One region of the Alteromonas sp. 4NH20-0056 genome, then DNA from elsewhere that is predicted to be linked to it. Evidence: predicted binding sites of a transcription regulator. Region 1 holds the regulator's gene; each other region holds the start of a gene.
What was found. The regulator FNR, encoded in region 1, switches genes on or off when oxygen is low (the NO sensors DNR and NnrR bind a similar motif). The targets are predictions, from matches to a motif close to TTGATCTAGATCAA.
Positions count from the first base shown of each region.

Region 2: a site for FNR is predicted at 1,825-1,838, ahead of AC27EZ_RS09585 (high-potential iron-sulfur protein). Genes of this name have one in related genera too.
Region 3: a site for FNR is predicted at 2,461-2,474, ahead of hemN (oxygen-independent coproporphyrinogen III oxidase). Genes of this name have one in related genera too.
Region 4: a site for FNR is predicted at 1,577-1,590, ahead of AC27EZ_RS14735 (GbsR/MarR family transcriptional regulator). Genes of this name have one in related genera too.

Region 1 covers NZ_BAAJLS010000005.1:304,248-308,155, forward strand. The annotation lists gene AC27EZ_RS11775 (heavy metal translocating P-type ATPase) at 1-646, shown strand, start outside; gene ccoS (cbb3-type cytochrome oxidase assembly protein CcoS) at 651-857, shown strand; gene AC27EZ_RS11785 (sulfite exporter TauE/SafE family protein) at 854-1,513, shown strand; gene fnr (fumarate/nitrate reduction transcriptional regulator Fnr) at 1,565-2,305, shown strand; gene uspE (universal stress protein UspE) at 2,407-3,333, shown strand; gene ttcA (tRNA 2-thiocytidine(32) synthetase TtcA) at 3,459-3,908, shown strand, end outside.
Region 2 covers NZ_BAAJLS010000004.1:211,604-215,511, forward strand. The annotation lists gene AC27EZ_RS09580 (amidase) at 1-1,314, shown strand, start outside; gene AC27EZ_RS09585 (high-potential iron-sulfur protein) at 1,382-1,675, opposite strand; gene AC27EZ_RS09590 (flavin reductase family protein) at 1,898-2,536, opposite strand; gene AC27EZ_RS09595 (zinc ribbon domain-containing protein) at 2,529-2,720, opposite strand; gene AC27EZ_RS09600 (hypothetical protein) at 2,860-3,150, shown strand; gene AC27EZ_RS09605 (exonuclease domain-containing protein) at 3,201-3,908, shown strand, end outside.
Region 3 covers NZ_BAAJLS010000006.1:203,836-207,743, forward strand. The annotation lists gene AC27EZ_RS12975 (ATP-binding cassette domain-containing protein) at 1-943, shown strand, start outside; gene hemN (oxygen-independent coproporphyrinogen III oxidase) at 993-2,357, opposite strand; gene AC27EZ_RS12985 (SGNH/GDSL hydrolase family protein) at 2,497-3,285, shown strand; gene AC27EZ_RS12990 (DsbA family oxidoreductase) at 3,369-3,908, shown strand, end outside.
Region 4 covers NZ_BAAJLS010000009.1:84,199-88,106, forward strand. The annotation lists gene AC27EZ_RS14730 (cytochrome ubiquinol oxidase subunit I) at 1-959, opposite strand, end outside; gene AC27EZ_RS14735 (GbsR/MarR family transcriptional regulator) at 969-1,526, opposite strand; gene AC27EZ_RS14740 (ATP-binding protein) at 1,803-3,908, shown strand, end outside.

The DNA of each region.
Region 1 (3,908 bases):
CAACAATACCGAGTTTACTATGGGAACGGCGTCGTTCTGCGGCTTCCCCGCCCTCGATCATATCCCTTTTAATGCCAATGTATTTTTGTGCGCGGGCGATACATTAATTGCCGCCTTCCTCGTTAGCGACTCACTGCGAAAAGACGCAGCTGACACGCTCAATTTACTTAAAAAGAATGACCTCATCGTATTAAGTGGTGATACCCAAAGTAACGTAGACGCATTAACTGCAAACCTGCCGGTGTCTATCGCCCAAGGCGGACTTTCACCAGCGGGAAAATACGAACGTGTTAAACAGCTTCAAGCTGATGGACGACGCGTGCTGATGATGGGCGATGGAATTAACGACGCGCCCGTACTGGCCAGTGCAGATGTTGCCGTAGCGGTTGGAAACGCGACCGATGTTGCCAGAACCGCTGCGGACGTTATTTTGCTGGGTGATAGCTTATTGTCAGTTCCTTTGCTAATGGATGTTGCCCAGCGTGTTAAAGTTAAAATACGTCAAAATATTGCGTGGTCCATTGGCTATAACCTAATTATTCTTCCGTTCGCGGTTTCTGGCTTATTGTCGCCGTGGATGGCGGTGGTCGGCATGTCGCTAAGCAGTATAATTGTTGTGACTAATTCAACCCGTTTATTGAGATAACAGCATGAGCATTATTTATGTACTAATTCCGGTTGCCATCATCATCGTTGCACTGGCCATTGTTATCTTTTTTTGGGCGGTAAAATCAAATCAATTTGAAGACTTAGACCGACAAGGCTACAGTATTCTGTTTGACGATGACCTTCCACCTGAAGAAAAGAAGTTGGCTGAACAACGGAAAAAAATTCAACAAGATAGCGAGCAACAATGACAGATTTTAATCTCCTTTCTGCGTTCCTTATCGGTCTCGCTGGAGGTGTTCATTGCGTCGGGATGTGCGGCGGCATTGTTGTTGCACTTCGTATGGGAAGTCCTTCACACGCTTCGCCACTGCCGTTTACGCTTATGTACAATACGGGCCGAATTATAAGTTATACCATCGCTGGCGCGTTAACCGGCGCAATTGGTAGTATGTTAACCCGCTCATTTCCCCACGCACCAACCATACTTTCGGTACTCAGTGGCGTCATGCTCATTATGTTAGCGTTGTATTTAGGCAATTGGTACAAAGGTCTTACTGCGCTAGAGTCGATAGGACAAGGTATATTCAAACGCATTCAACCTTATTCTAAACGCTTTATTCCTTTTGCTACACCACTACACGCCCTTCCCTACGGATTCATCTGGGGTTGGCTGCCATGTGGGTTGGTTTATTCAACACTTACATGGTCTCTCGCATCATCCGGCCCTCTCGATGGCGCGCTGATTATGTTGTTTTTTGGGCTTGGAACCTTACCAACACTGATTGCTGCGAGTTATAGTGTTGATTATCTGGTACGTGGGTTTAAACACGCCGTAACACGCCAACTTATTGCGTGTGTGTTATTGATGTATGCGATTTTATTAATTTATCGAGCAATCTTTTAACGAAAGTAGTAACATCACAAAAAAAGATGAATGTAATATTCGGAGCAAACTATGAGCCAAGGAAGCCAATTTTCAATACATTGTCAAAATTGTAGCTTTAGTCATTTATGTTTACCGGTTGCGTTAAACAAAACAGAGATTGAGTCTCTCGATGATATTATCGAACGTAAAAAGCCGCTACATAAAGGCGATGCGCTGATAAATTCTGGTGACAAGTTTGTTTCATTATTTGCTGTTAGAACGGGCTCCTTTAAATCTTTTGTCACAAATCAAGATGGCGAAGAACAGGTCATTGGTTTTCATTTCCCTGGTGACATCATTGGTTTTGATGCACTTAGAGAAAACCGCCACCCCAGCTACACCCAAGCGTTAGAAACCGCAATGGTGTGCGAGCTTCCTTATGAGACACTTGATGAAATGTCGATGCAATTTCCTAAATTACGTCAACAGATCATGAGTTTTATGAGTGCTGAAATTAAGCAAGACCATGACATGATAATGTTGTTGAACAAACGCACTGCCGAAGAGCGCTTACTTTACTTCATTAATCATTTGTCGCAGCGTTTTGAAGAACGCGGTTTCTCTCATAGAGAGTTTCACCTCACTATGACAAGAAACGAGATAGGTAACTATCTAGGCCTCACCATAGAAACCATTAGCCGTTTACTCAGCCGTTTTCAAAAAGAAGGGTTAATTAAAGTCGATGGTAGACTTATCAGCATTCTCGACTTCGATTCAATCAATAGCCGCTTAAGTGTGTTGAGCGGCCCAAGTATCGTGTGCAACGGATAATGAGAATTAAACGTCCCTTGATCTGAAACAAGTAACATTTTAAGAAATACCTATTACACTTAAATCATAGTAATGTTCCAACTGCTCTAGTGGGAGAATTTATGATTGAGTACAAGCACATACTAGCCGTTATCGACTTAGAACGTGAAGATCACCCCGCCCTCCAGCGTGCTTTAGAACTTTCAGAAAAAACCGGGGCAACAGTAACTGCCTTGCTCGTGGTTTACGACCTGTCGTATGACATGACAACGATGCTTAGCCCCGAAGAACGCGAGGCCATGCGCGATGCTGTCACTGCAGATCACGCCAAATGGTTTTCCGATAGCCTTAAGAATCTCAATATCGCTAATGTTGATATCGTGGTTGAATGGTGTAACCGTTCGTACGAATCCATTATTCATTACACTATCGACAACAACATCGATTTAGTGGTGAAAGCTACTAAGAAACATGACGATCTCGTCTCTGTTATATTCACTCCTACTGATTGGCACCTCTTAAGAAAAAGCCCGTGCCCGGTATTACTTGTCAAAGATCACGATTGGCCGGAGGATGGTGAAATAATCGCGGCCATTAATGTTGGGACCGAAGATGAAGAACACGCGCAATTAAATGAAAAGATCACCGTCATCGCTGGTGATTACGCGAGATTATTGAGCGGTAACGTTAACTTAGTGAATAGCTTTCCGTCCACGCCGCTTAACATTGCAATAGAAGTCCCCGAGTTTGACCCCGAACAGTACTACGATGCAGTTAAAAACCATCATCAGGAGGAAATGATAAAACATGCCACTAAATACGGCATTCATGAATCCCGTTGTTTTGTGAAAGAAGGGGTGCCAGAAAAAGTCATACCGCAGCTGGCAAAAGAGAAAGACGCTGAACTTGTGATCATCGGTACGGTTGGAAGAACGGGTTTCTCAGCCGCTTTGATTGGCAATACGGCAGAGCATGTTATCGACAAACTGCAGTGCGACGTACTCGCCGTTAAACCGGAAGGGTTTGTTAGCCCTCTCGCGAAGGGGTAATATGGGTTGAATAACAGCGCCGTTGTAACAACATCATATTATGCCCCTCGTTAATTTCTTCACGCTTTGTTGTAGCTATAATTGCTGTATAATGTGGCGTTTTGAATTAAGCAGTTTTAACCACTATGAATCTAAGCGCAGAACGTGCGGGGCTTGCCACAACGCCTTCGGCAAAGAGCAAACAAAAATACAGTTTCAATAAACTCCAAAAGCGTCTTCGCCGCAATGTAGGCAAGGCCGTTAGCGATTTTGGAATGATTGAGAATAACGATAAAGTAATGGTGTGCCTGTCAGGGGGAAAAGACAGCTACACCATGCTCGATATCCTTATGTATTTAAAGAAAATTGCGCCTATTCATTTTGATATTATTGCGGTTAACCTCGATCAGAAACAGCCAGGCTTTCCCGAACATATTCTTCCTGAGTATTTAGACACCATTGGTGTTGAATACAAGATAGTCGAAGAAGATACTTATTCTATCGTTAAAGACAAAATTCCTGAGGGAAAAACAACCTGCTCACTGTGTTCGAGACTGCGTCGCGGTATCTTATACCGCACTGCAAAAGAACTTGGT
Region 2 (3,908 bases), on a different contig from region 1:
TTGCATGGTCTACCGGTGTTGCTAAAAGATAATATAGAGACAAGTGAACTGCCGACCACCGCTGGTTCCTTGGCGTTAATTAATAATACAACGCAAAGAGATGCCCCCATTGTTGCGAAATTGAAACAAGAAGGGGCGATTATTTTAGGTAAAACCAATTTATCTGAATGGGCAAATTTTCGTTCAGAATCATCAATTAGCGGGTGGAGCGCTGTGGGTGGTTTAACAAGAAACCCGCATATGCTGTCACGCAGTGCATGTGGGTCCTCTTCTGGTTCAGGCGCTGCGATGGCGCTGCGCTTAGCGTCACTGGCCGTGGGTACTGAAACGAACGGTTCTGTTATTTGCCCCTCTTCAATGAACGGGGTAGTGGGGTTTAAACCCACGGTTGGTTTGTTGTCTCGTACTCACATCGTCCCCATCTCGGCAACTCAAGATACCGCCGGACCCATGACATCTAACGTTAACGATGCATGGCTAATGACAGCGGTTATGGCGGGTAAAGATGACAACGACCCTGCTACCTTATCGTTGGAGAGTCACCGTATAGCATTACCTGGTGACAGCATGCTTGCCACCGACATGAAAGGGGTGAAGGTTGGTGTTGTGCGGTATAGGCAGGGTGATGATCCACGCGTACTCGCTGTATTTGAAAGTGCACTGCGTACATTAGAAGAAGCCGGCGCGCAGTTAGTCGATATCGAGCAATTTGAACAACCTGATGCTTTCTGGTCTCAGTCTTATCAGGTGTTATTGAGCGAATTTCACCACACTATCAACGAATACTTGGCCAATAGCCCAGCCAATTTAGCATCGAGAACGCTAACCCAACTCATCGAATTTAATAAAAACAATGCGCGTGAATTATCGCTTTTCGATCAAAACATATTTGAAAAATCGCTAGCGTCTGATGCTATTGATAGTAATGAATATCAAACCGCTTTAGCGAGTATTCAGGCGGCCACGCGTGAGCAAGGTATTGATTTAATGCTATCAGAGAATAATGTCGACGTATTGGTTGCGCCGTCTAATAGCCCAGCGTTTCTTATCGATGGTATTTATGGCGATCACGCGCCCGGCGGATTTATCGGCATTGGCTATTTACCCGCGATTGCGGGGTACCCACATTTAACCGTGCCTGCAGGTGCCATAGAGAAATTGCCCATCGGGATAAGTTTCATTGGAAGTAAAGGCGACGATGAAATGCTACTGCGACTCGGCAGCATATTTGAAGCCAAGCATAAGGTTGACATAACGCCTTCTCGACTTCCTACTTACTTTGACCGGCCTGACGTAAAGGCGGTTATTCAATAAGCACAAAAAACGCCTCTACTAAGAGGCGTTTTTTATTTTTAGAACGTAATTTCGTTCACGACAGCGGTTAGCCTGGGCGTTTTACCCACGCACTACACCAACCGTTAGCACTCACCAGTTTTCCAGGGAAAATAGCACAAGGACGATTTTCATCGCCGTCTGCACCCTGCACGTACATGCAGTTGCTGCATTTAGCACCTTCAACCGTTGAGTTTGGTGTATAGCTTAATGCCTTCGCTGTAGGATCATCTGATTGCAGCTGTTCTTGTGCTTGCGCACGTAGCGCAACACCGCCAAGCGTAAGGCCAATTAGTGTCGTACCTGACATTTTTAAAAAGTCGCGACGGTTTACAGATTTCATAATACTCTCCAAATGAGATAGAAACGATAATGATTCTTTTTTATCAAACGCTTAAAACGCAAAAACCTGCCGCAAGAGGCAGGTTTTTATCAACAATATTTGTACTATAGCGTGAAACAAAAGGATCGGCCAAAATTGTTTTTACTTGGTTGATCTAGATTAAATAATGTTAAGCATTTATCGCTACTACCAAGTTTAAGACCACACGACCGCACAAACCGTTCATTTTTGTTTCAAGGTTTCATTCGGTTTTGCATAGGCATACTGTGCAATCCTTTTGGTGCTATGGTAACTGTCTAAGCCTGAAATACATGCGCTGCCTAGTGTCTCTATATCAATATAGCCATCATCAGCGATTGTATTTCCTTCGACAAACAACTCCTCTACACGGCCTATAACCATTTCTGTTTTATTGCATAGGGTGAAGTGCTGTTCGACAGTGAGGCCCAACTTGAGGTGGCTTTGCATTACGTAAGGGGCGCTAAAGTTATCGCTAAACCAAGGCGTGAGGCCAACAGCGTCAAACTCGCTTTCTTCTTTGTCGTATCTGGCTGAGGTTTGGTGTGCTTTATCTACCCAGCTACTGTGCACATGATTTAACGTATATTTACCCGATTTTTTAATGTTCTCGAGTGAATCACGCTGCACGGTATGTGGACGCATGATCATACCCAGCAGCGGTGGATTTGCGCCAATATGAACCACTGAGCTTATTATTGCGGCATTATTGGTTGTGCCGTCTGTCGTGCCAAGCAGGCATGCAGACTTAAATCCAGACACACTATTAATTAGGTTAGCGCGATATCGCTGCTCAAGGTTTTCAATATCATCGCGTTTAAAAATGTGGGTATGTTCAGTCATTCTCTCGCTCTGCATTAATTTCCAAGTCATCACCATGTTGGAAAACGCTCAATTCGATAGGTTGGCAGCACACTTGGCAATCAAGTACTTGCACTTGGCCCACATCGTTAATTTCATCTATTTCTACGTCGTTAGGCGCCATGCAGTAGGGGCATGAGAACGACATTGAACGGGTTAAACTCATGTTAGGTAACTCTGTTAAGAATGATAGTAGTTATACGGATCTAAAATTGAAGCGGATTGGTAAAAAAGTGAAGACCGTATTTGATGTCATGGTATTTGCCAGTGTTTCATAGAAATTAATTGCTGATAGGGCGTTTGACATGTCAAAAAGAATTGGAATTTGTCCGTGTTGCGAACGCAAAACACGCCTGACGTTTCATCACCTTATTCCTAAGAAAATGCATAGACGCACGTACTTTAAAAAGCATGTTCCGCGCGAAATACGAGAGCAGGGTGTAATGGTGTGCAGGCAATGCCATAGCGGTATACACAGGTTCTTTGATGAAATGACACTGGCAAAACATTTTAATAGCTTGGCCTTGCTAAAAGACGATGCACAGTTGAATGCATTCTTTATGTGGGTCGCAAAGCAGCGCGTGAAGGTTGATTAATGGTGCTGTATAAATATACACTATAATGGTATTTGTTGACTGAGCATACTATGCGAAAAGAATTACCACCACGGTATTACCTCACCCACTTTTTTGAGTTTTTACAGTTTTTCGAAGGGGCAAATGCCCTGCTACTGAGTGAAGAGGCAAGCACATTCATTCAACGGTTTGTCGCATTAGATGAAAATAAACAGTGCATTGTTGTTCGCGCCGCGAACAGAAAGTACGCGGTAATTGACCGTACTCAGTTCAACTATGACGAAATAGATAACCCTCAAGCCCAAATAGACTGGCTTACTGCAGAAGGATGGTTTCGTGATTTGCGTTATGCATCGTTGCAGGATATTGCGGGGGTGATGACCAAGCAAGCCATTGTAACGCTGTTAAGTGAATATGGCAGTACCCAAGGGGGGGCGTCGCAAAGCAAACCTCAGTTGGTCAAGAAGCTTGGTGCACTAATACAGTCACACGGTTGGCCTGCTAATGTCTCAAGCCAAGACTACTTAGTCTGTGGGTTTGATAGCGCATTACGGTTCCTTTTGTTTTTATATTTCGGTAACACAAAAAGTCGATTAAATCAGTTCTCTATGCGGGATTTAGGGGTGATGCGAACCCGGGCTGACTCTGTTGCCGATGTTGCTCGGTTCGAACACAATGCTGATGCGCAAGCCGCATGGTTTTACGCAGATGCACTAAGCAAGCTTCCTTATTTAAACGACGCGCAGCGCCTTGACCTTGCAAATAGTACCATGCCGGTT
Region 3 (3,908 bases), on a different contig from region 1:
CGTCATGTCACTAGATTGGGAACACAGCGTTGCTGTATCGCCTCGCGTTGGTGTGGTGTTTCAACAGCCTATGCTGTTTCCACATTTAACAGTAAAACAAAACCTTGTATTTGCTCAGAAAAAAGCGACAACGGCATTGGATTCATTCGAGAGCATTATTTCATCTTGCCAATGTGCACACCTTCTTGAAAAATCAGTTGCAACCTTGTCGGGCGGTGAAGCGCAGCGTGTCGCGATAGCCCGTGCGTTATTAAATGGGCCAGACGTTCTCTTGCTTGATGAGGCATTAACTGCGTTGGACATAACATTGCGTAGAATGTTACTTAAATACCTTAAAACACTAAGTGTAAAAACAGGGTTAATGAGCGTCATTGTATCTCACGATACCGAAGAATTAGCGCTCTCATGTACGTCAATTCTGCATGTAGAAAATGGGCGAGTTGTGTTTACAGGTTCGGTAACTGAGTTTCTATCTTGGCGCATGACAAAAGGGCATTTACACGCTCAATCGATATCTACGTATGCGCCAATTTCGTTACTTAACGGTTCATTACTGAAAAGCACCACTGCATTTTTGTATCCACTAAATAGAATAGCAGTGGGTAGTACGATAATTTACGCTTCACCGGATTCGCCAAACGTAATGTATGTGGACGAGCCATCAGAACACTGCCAGCCTAATGTGACTGTCATACTCGACGCTGCTCACATATCGATAGAGGTTGCACATAATCAGGCGTGCACCACATCATCTATGTTAAACGCAATAGAGGGAATAATTGTTGATATAACCATTCCCGAAGGCCATGAGCAGGCTGGCGTTGCCTGGGTGACCCTTGATGCTGATGGACAGCGCATTACCGCAAGTATTAGTACGTTCTCTTTGGACGTATTGGGCCTTACCTGTGGAATGAAAGTGTTCGCCCGTTTTAAATGCCAATAGTTGCTGTCGCTAATTACATATCGCCTGTGTGCCTTTTAATTAGACCGCTTCATATTGAACTAGAATAGCGGTTTACGCTGTGCTCGGTAGTTAAATATGCATCAAAACGAGCGCAAATGGCGCGGATGAAAATTCGCGCATGCGCCGGTACGCGTATCCACTCACGTTTCGTATCAACCATGCCATCGTTTTCTAAACTAGAGAGCGCTTCTAACGGCTCGGCAAAATATTCATCAAAGTTCACATTAAACTTACGTTCCACCGCACATTTTTCTACCGCCATATTGCACATAAGTGCCATGATAACGTCTCGTCTTATTAAATCGTCTTGGGTTAACGTTAAGCCTTTTTCAGGTGCTGATTGGTTGTCGTCAACGCTGGTATAATAATCACTCAATTTTTTCGCATTCTGTGTGTAGGCATTCCCTACGGTGCTTATTGACGATACGCCTAGCCCAACTAAGTCTGCATCCCCTCGTGTGGTGTAGCCTTGGAAATTTCTGTGCAATTTACCTTGTTGTTTCGCTACGCTGAGCGGATCGCCACTTCGTGCAAAGTGGTCCATTCCAATCATTTCAAAGCCGGTCAATGTTAAGCTATCGACGGCTAATGCATGAAGCTTCGCTTTTAACTCAGCAGAGGGTAGAGCGTCATTATCAATTTTTCGCTGTGCGGCAAAGCGTTCAGGTAAATGGGCGTAGCTAAATAGAGAAATCCGGTCCGGAGACATTGCTTTTGCTGCAACCAGCGTCGTCTGAAAAGACTCTAGGGTTTGATGAGGAAGGCCATAAATTAGGTCGAGATTAATAGAGGTAAAACCAACGGTTCGAGCGTGAAATACCAGGTTAGCAATACTGGCCGTACTTTGCACACGGTTGATTGCGTACTGTACGTCATAATTAGTATCTTGCACACCGAAGCTTAATCTGGAATAACCTAAATTAGCAAGGTTGTCTAAATATTGGGTATCGACGTTTCGAGGATCTAGCTCGATAGAGCACTCGGTTTCATCGTTAAAGTGAAAATGCTTTCTCAGGATATGCATTAAGAAGGCGTGTTGTACATTATTCAAAAAACTCGGTGAGCCTCCGCCCAAATGCAACGCAATGACCTTTTTATCCTTAAACAAGGCTTTTTTTGTAAGGATCTCACGTTCAAGGTAATCTAGGTATCGGTCTGCTTTTTCATTATGACGTGTGACAATTTTGTTGCAACCGCAGTAGTAACAAAGGGTTTCACAAAATGGAATATGCACATATAGACTGATCTCGTCTGCCAAAGATGCAGTAGCCGCGCGAGCTAACACCATATCGTCTACCGCTGAAAATTTCAGTGCAGTAGGGTAAGAAGTATAGCGTGGCGCTTGTTGAGTATATTTTTTTACTGATGCATCTGCAGTAGGTAAAACAATCATGATGTGGTTCATTATAGGTAGAGTATGCGCACAGTGACGTTGTAAGAGCGTCTCGCATCATTATTTCGTATTGGGATAGTAACGTGTCTAAAGGGTGTTTTTATTGATCTCGTTCAAACTAATCACACAAAGTATGAAAATGATTGCGATAATTGCCGCTGTACCCTTGCTTTTAGTACAAGCTATATGGGTGAAAATGCGTGTTATCAGGTTACCCGAACCAGAAGGTGAGAGGGAGTCTGTAGTGCTTAATGCCTCAGTTAACGATGACCCTATAACGCTTCTCGTGCTAGGCGACTCAGCGGCCGCAGGCGTGGGTGTAAAAAAGCAAGAACACGCATTGTTCGGGCAGTTAATTAGCCAACTTTCGCTAAAAACTAATGTTAAGGGAACACTTGTTGCTAAGACAGGCAATACCAGTGAAATGTTACTGTCAGAGGTGACGCAAGTATCACAGCGTTTTAACGCAGCGCTGGTTTCAATAGGCGTGAACGACGTGACGAAGCTGGTTTCAGTTGCGTCGTGGCGTAAAAACGTTGAAGCAATATATTTTCATTTGGTCGAACACTGTCAGTGTCAACATATAGTGTTTACCGCATTGCCGCCCATGCATCAGTTTCCTGCATTGCCGCAACCTCTTCGCAGCGTATTGGGACAGCGCGCTACGCGATTAAATCATGAGTTAGAAAATATCGCTCAAGCACACGATAAAATGCATGTCGTGACGATTTCCATTCCCCATGAAGCAATAATCGATGTTACCCAACTACAGGGTGTTAAAGCGTGTATGGATCATACCGCGACCTTTATGGCTACTGATGGCTTTCATCCCGGTGAAAAAGGTTACACTTTATGGGCAAAGGAGGTCTCATCGCTGCTATTTGCGCGTTTATCTCATAATGACAGTCACAAGGACAAGTGGACTTGAGAATATCGCACTTGCCCTTACTAAGAAGCAAGAAGGGTAAAATATTGCGCGAAAACGAACGCCAGACAACGAAAGGAATAACGATGAAAAAAGTAACCATTGATATGGTGTCAGATATAGTATGCCCGTGGTGCATTGTCGGTTACAAGCGTCTGCAACAAGCGGCAGCATTACTTGACGATATAGAGATAACCATTAACTTTCATCCGTTTGAGCTAAATCCGTCAATGCCTGATGAAGGGCAAAACTTACGTGAACATGTTATGGAGAAATACGGGATAAGTGAGGCGCAGAGTAAGCAAGCTAGAGCACAACTTGTTCAAGTGGGCGAAGAAGTAGGGTTTGAATTTAACTATTCTGACGATACGCGCATGGTAAACACGTTCAAGGCGCATCAGCTTCTGCACTACGCTCGTACTGAAGGAAAGGAAGAGCAGCTCAAATTACGATTATTCTCTGCATTTTTTAATGAAAGAAAAAATATAAACGACATTGATGTGCTTATCGAAGAAGCTAGCGTCGTCGGGTTGGATATTGAGAAAGCAAAAAACGCCCTTGTGAGTGGGCAATACGCCGATGTGGTGCGAGCGGAAGAAAACAGATGGATGCAAATGGGTATTCAG
Region 4 (3,908 bases), on a different contig from region 1:
AACGCATAGAACACAGGTGCAACGGGAGGATGTTCGCCTTCAAACTCGTTTAATCCCTTAATTTCACCCTCAAGTTGATGCGTCAGAATAAGGCTAGCAGCATAAGGGATAGGGATCTCAAAGTGATTTTCACGTGTTTCTTCATCGGGAATGGCAAACAGTAATAGCGGCGCCCCCTCTGTGGTTTCCCATAGCCCTTCCATTGCAGCGATTTTCTGCGGTTGGTGTTCTAGGGTGTTTAGCCCATGCATGTCGCCGGCAAAAATCTGAAGCGGAATCAATATTGCTGCCGCGTAGGTCGCGGTTTTAAACGACAGCTTTGGTGCTAACTTATCGTCGCCTTTTAACATTCGATAGGCTGAAAGCCCTGCAATTAAGAAACTAGCAGTAAGGCCAGAGGCCAACATCATATGAGCAAACCGATACGGGAAAGAAGGATTGAAAATAATCGCCGCCCAATCTTTGGCGTACACCACACCGTCAATAACCTCATGACCTTGTGGCGTTTGCATCCAGCTGTTTAGTGATAAAATCCAAAATGCAGACGCCGTGGTGCCAAGGGCAACAATCAGTGTTGACAAGGTATGCACCCAATTAGGTACTCGGCGAATGCCAAATAACACAATGCCTAAAAATGTCGCTTCTAAAAAGAAGGCAGTAAGGACTTCGTAGCCAAGAAGCGGCCCAGCAACGTTCCCGACTTTTTCCATAAAACCCGGCCAGTTGGTACCAAATTGGAACGACATAGTCACGCCGCTTACTACCCCTAGGGCAAAACTTAACGCGAATACGCGTACCCAAAAACGGTAAATGCGCATCCATACTGGGTGACCGGTAATATTTGAGCGTAATTTAAAGTAGAAAAGAAACCATCCCATTGCCATCGTGATGGTAGGGAATAAAATATGAAAGCTTATATTTAACGCAAATTGTAAACGCGACAGCAAGAATGCATCCACAGGTATCTCCTAGTTAATCGTGCCTTTTTTAGGAATAAGTTTGTCTTTCAACTCGAGCATGCGACCCACACCAGATCCTAATTTCATCAAAGTATTAAGTTTTTCAGGCCCTAAGCTTTGCAGTTCCTGTGACCACGCGGTGACCGATTCTAATAAGTCATGTATGTCGTTAAGTTTCGCTTGCGCGTTTGCCTCTGCACTATTTGCGGGTGCATCAAGTAAAAGATCCCTAAGTAAGCTCATCGTCGGGTCGATTTCGCGCTTTCGTCTTTCATCGAACACCCTGTTGGCAAGCGTCCAAATATCGCCACCCGCTACAAAGAACTCTTTTCTTTCACCCGGGATAAGATGTTGTTTTATCAACCGCCAGGACTGCAATTCTTTAAGGCCCATGCTGGTATTCCCTCGAGAAATATTCAGCGCATCTGCAATTTCCTGCGCTGATATGGGCTCGTCGTTCAACACAATTAATGCAAGAATTTGACCTACCGTTCTGTTAAATCCCCATCGACTTCCCATTTCTCCAAAGTGCATTACGGCAGAAGTAATAAGTGGTGTCATTTTCATTTGCGTGACCTGTGGAAGTTTCAGAAATTACTGAAAGTTTAATATATTGTTTGATATAGATCAACAAAGTTAATAGGGAAGTACGTTTGAAAGTTACACAGAGTAGGCGCAGGGACATAGCGCGCGAAAGCCATCAAAACCCTAGCGGAAACAATTATTAATTGGGCAATTAGGTCGCCAAAATTATTAAATAAATGTAATAATGGGGAGGCATGGTTAGGTTCATGCGATTTTACTTATAACAACAAGACGTGTAAAAACGCTTTAGGAACCACAATGACTACCCTGCGCCATGAAACTTCCACCTTAGCTAATTGCGAAGACGAAAAACTTCACCTTATTGAAAGCGTACAAAGCTTTGGTTTTTTGTTAGCGATAAACCCTGAAAGTAAAATTGTCGAGGTGGTGAGTGAGAATATCGGGCTGCTTTTTAGTAAAGATATCGTCCCGGGTGAAACATTAATCACCGAATTAATCGCTATTCCTTCGCCCGAATCTCACACCTTTAGTACGATTTATGCTGACGTCAAAAATAATGGATTACGTCATGCTTATCAGTGGAAGTTTGTAGAAAACGCGCTGCATATTAAAAACTGGGACAAAGAAGGAAGTGGCGTTGCATTTGAATCAAATGGCTTGCTCGTTATCGAGTTTGAACCGTCTCCTCAGCTAAGCTATGAAGCGGCGCAAAAGTGGCTTCCCGTCGATACTGATATTAGAACCTTGCTGCCAAATCTTCAAAACTGTAACTCGGTATTAGATGTAGCAGATAGCATTGCCAGCGTATTTAAACGCTATATTGGCTTTGAATCGGTAATGATTTATCGCTTTGATGAAAACTTCTGCGGTGAAGTGGTAGGCGAAGCGAAAGAAAGAGATAAGCGTTCATTTAAAGGGCTTGTTTTCCCCGCGTCTGATATTCCAAGTCAAGCGCGCGAGCTTTACAAAAAGAACCGAGTGCGTTGTGTTTATGACACTGAAGAGCCAGCTGTCGGTTTATTACCCAAGATTGCAAATAAAAATAGGTTACCACTAGACCTGTCTATGTCGATGGTTCGTTCTGTGTCGCCTATGCATTTGCAGTATATGAGAAATATGGGTGTTAGATCGTCGTTTTCAGTGTCACTGATGTACGAAGATAAATTGTGGGGGTTAATTGCCTGCCACAATAGTGAGCCTGTCTATATTGACCAGAAAAAGCGATTGGTGTGTGAGTCATTAGGCCACATGTATGCATGGCAGTTACACACTAAATCGCTTCACGAAAAGAAAGAGCAATTTCAACAGCGCCAGCGAACATTGAACAATGTTGTACACAAACTAACGACATATGCCAATCCACTTGAGGCCATTGCGAGCAAAGAAGAAGAATTGCTCCAAGTCACCGATACCTGCGGGCTTGTGGTTATAACGCCATCAGGAAACTACACAATCGGACGAACGCCCTCTGAGCCCGCAATAGAAACCCTGCTGGAAACGTTTTCAGATAAGAAGGCTGAGTTAGCGGTAGCGATAAGTAAGTTAGGCGACGATATTACAGAAACCCTTGATTTAAACGGTGTTCGCGGTATTTATATTTCTTGTGTGTCGCCAGCCTTGGGCTATTACACCATATGGTTTAGAGAGCAACGAGATAAACTCATTCGCTGGGCGGGCAGAGATGCTGCCTCAAAAGACATTGGTACATCACTGACTCCACGACATTCTTTTGATTTGTATTTGCAAAGTATTGCCGACGAGTCGGTTGCCTGGTCAGAAGACGACAAACTTATTATTGAAGGGTTTGATCATCTTTTCATTCCTTATGCATTAAGTCTGAAGGCATCGCTAGATAAGCAAATTGTCAAACTTGAAGAGCTAGATAAAGCGAAAGATCACTTTTTGGCCAGCATCTCGCACGAGTTGCGTTCTCCACTTAATTCAATTGTTGGGTGGACCGACTTAGCATTAATGGACATGAATAATGTTGAGCGTATGACAGATGCACTCGGCGTAATTAAGCGTGCTGCATCCACACAGGCCTCATTGATTAACGATATTCTCGACTTATCGAGAATTATTTCAGGAACCATGAAGCTAAGCACTCATACGCTAAAAATATCCTCCTCTATTTCAGAAGTAGCGAAATCGTTTGAAGCGGGCTTCACCGCAAAGAAAATTAAACTGTCATTAAAGTTTGAAAGCGAAAGCACGCAAATATTAGGCGATGAATTACGCATCAAACAAGTGGTCAGTAACTTATTAAGTAACGCGCTTAAATTTACCCAGAAAGGCGGTACGGTTGAGGTGAGTGGTGCGCGACACCATTCCAACTATGTGTTCACGGTACAAGATAACGGCAAAGGCATGACAAAAGAGCAGCTTACGCATGTTTTTGACCGA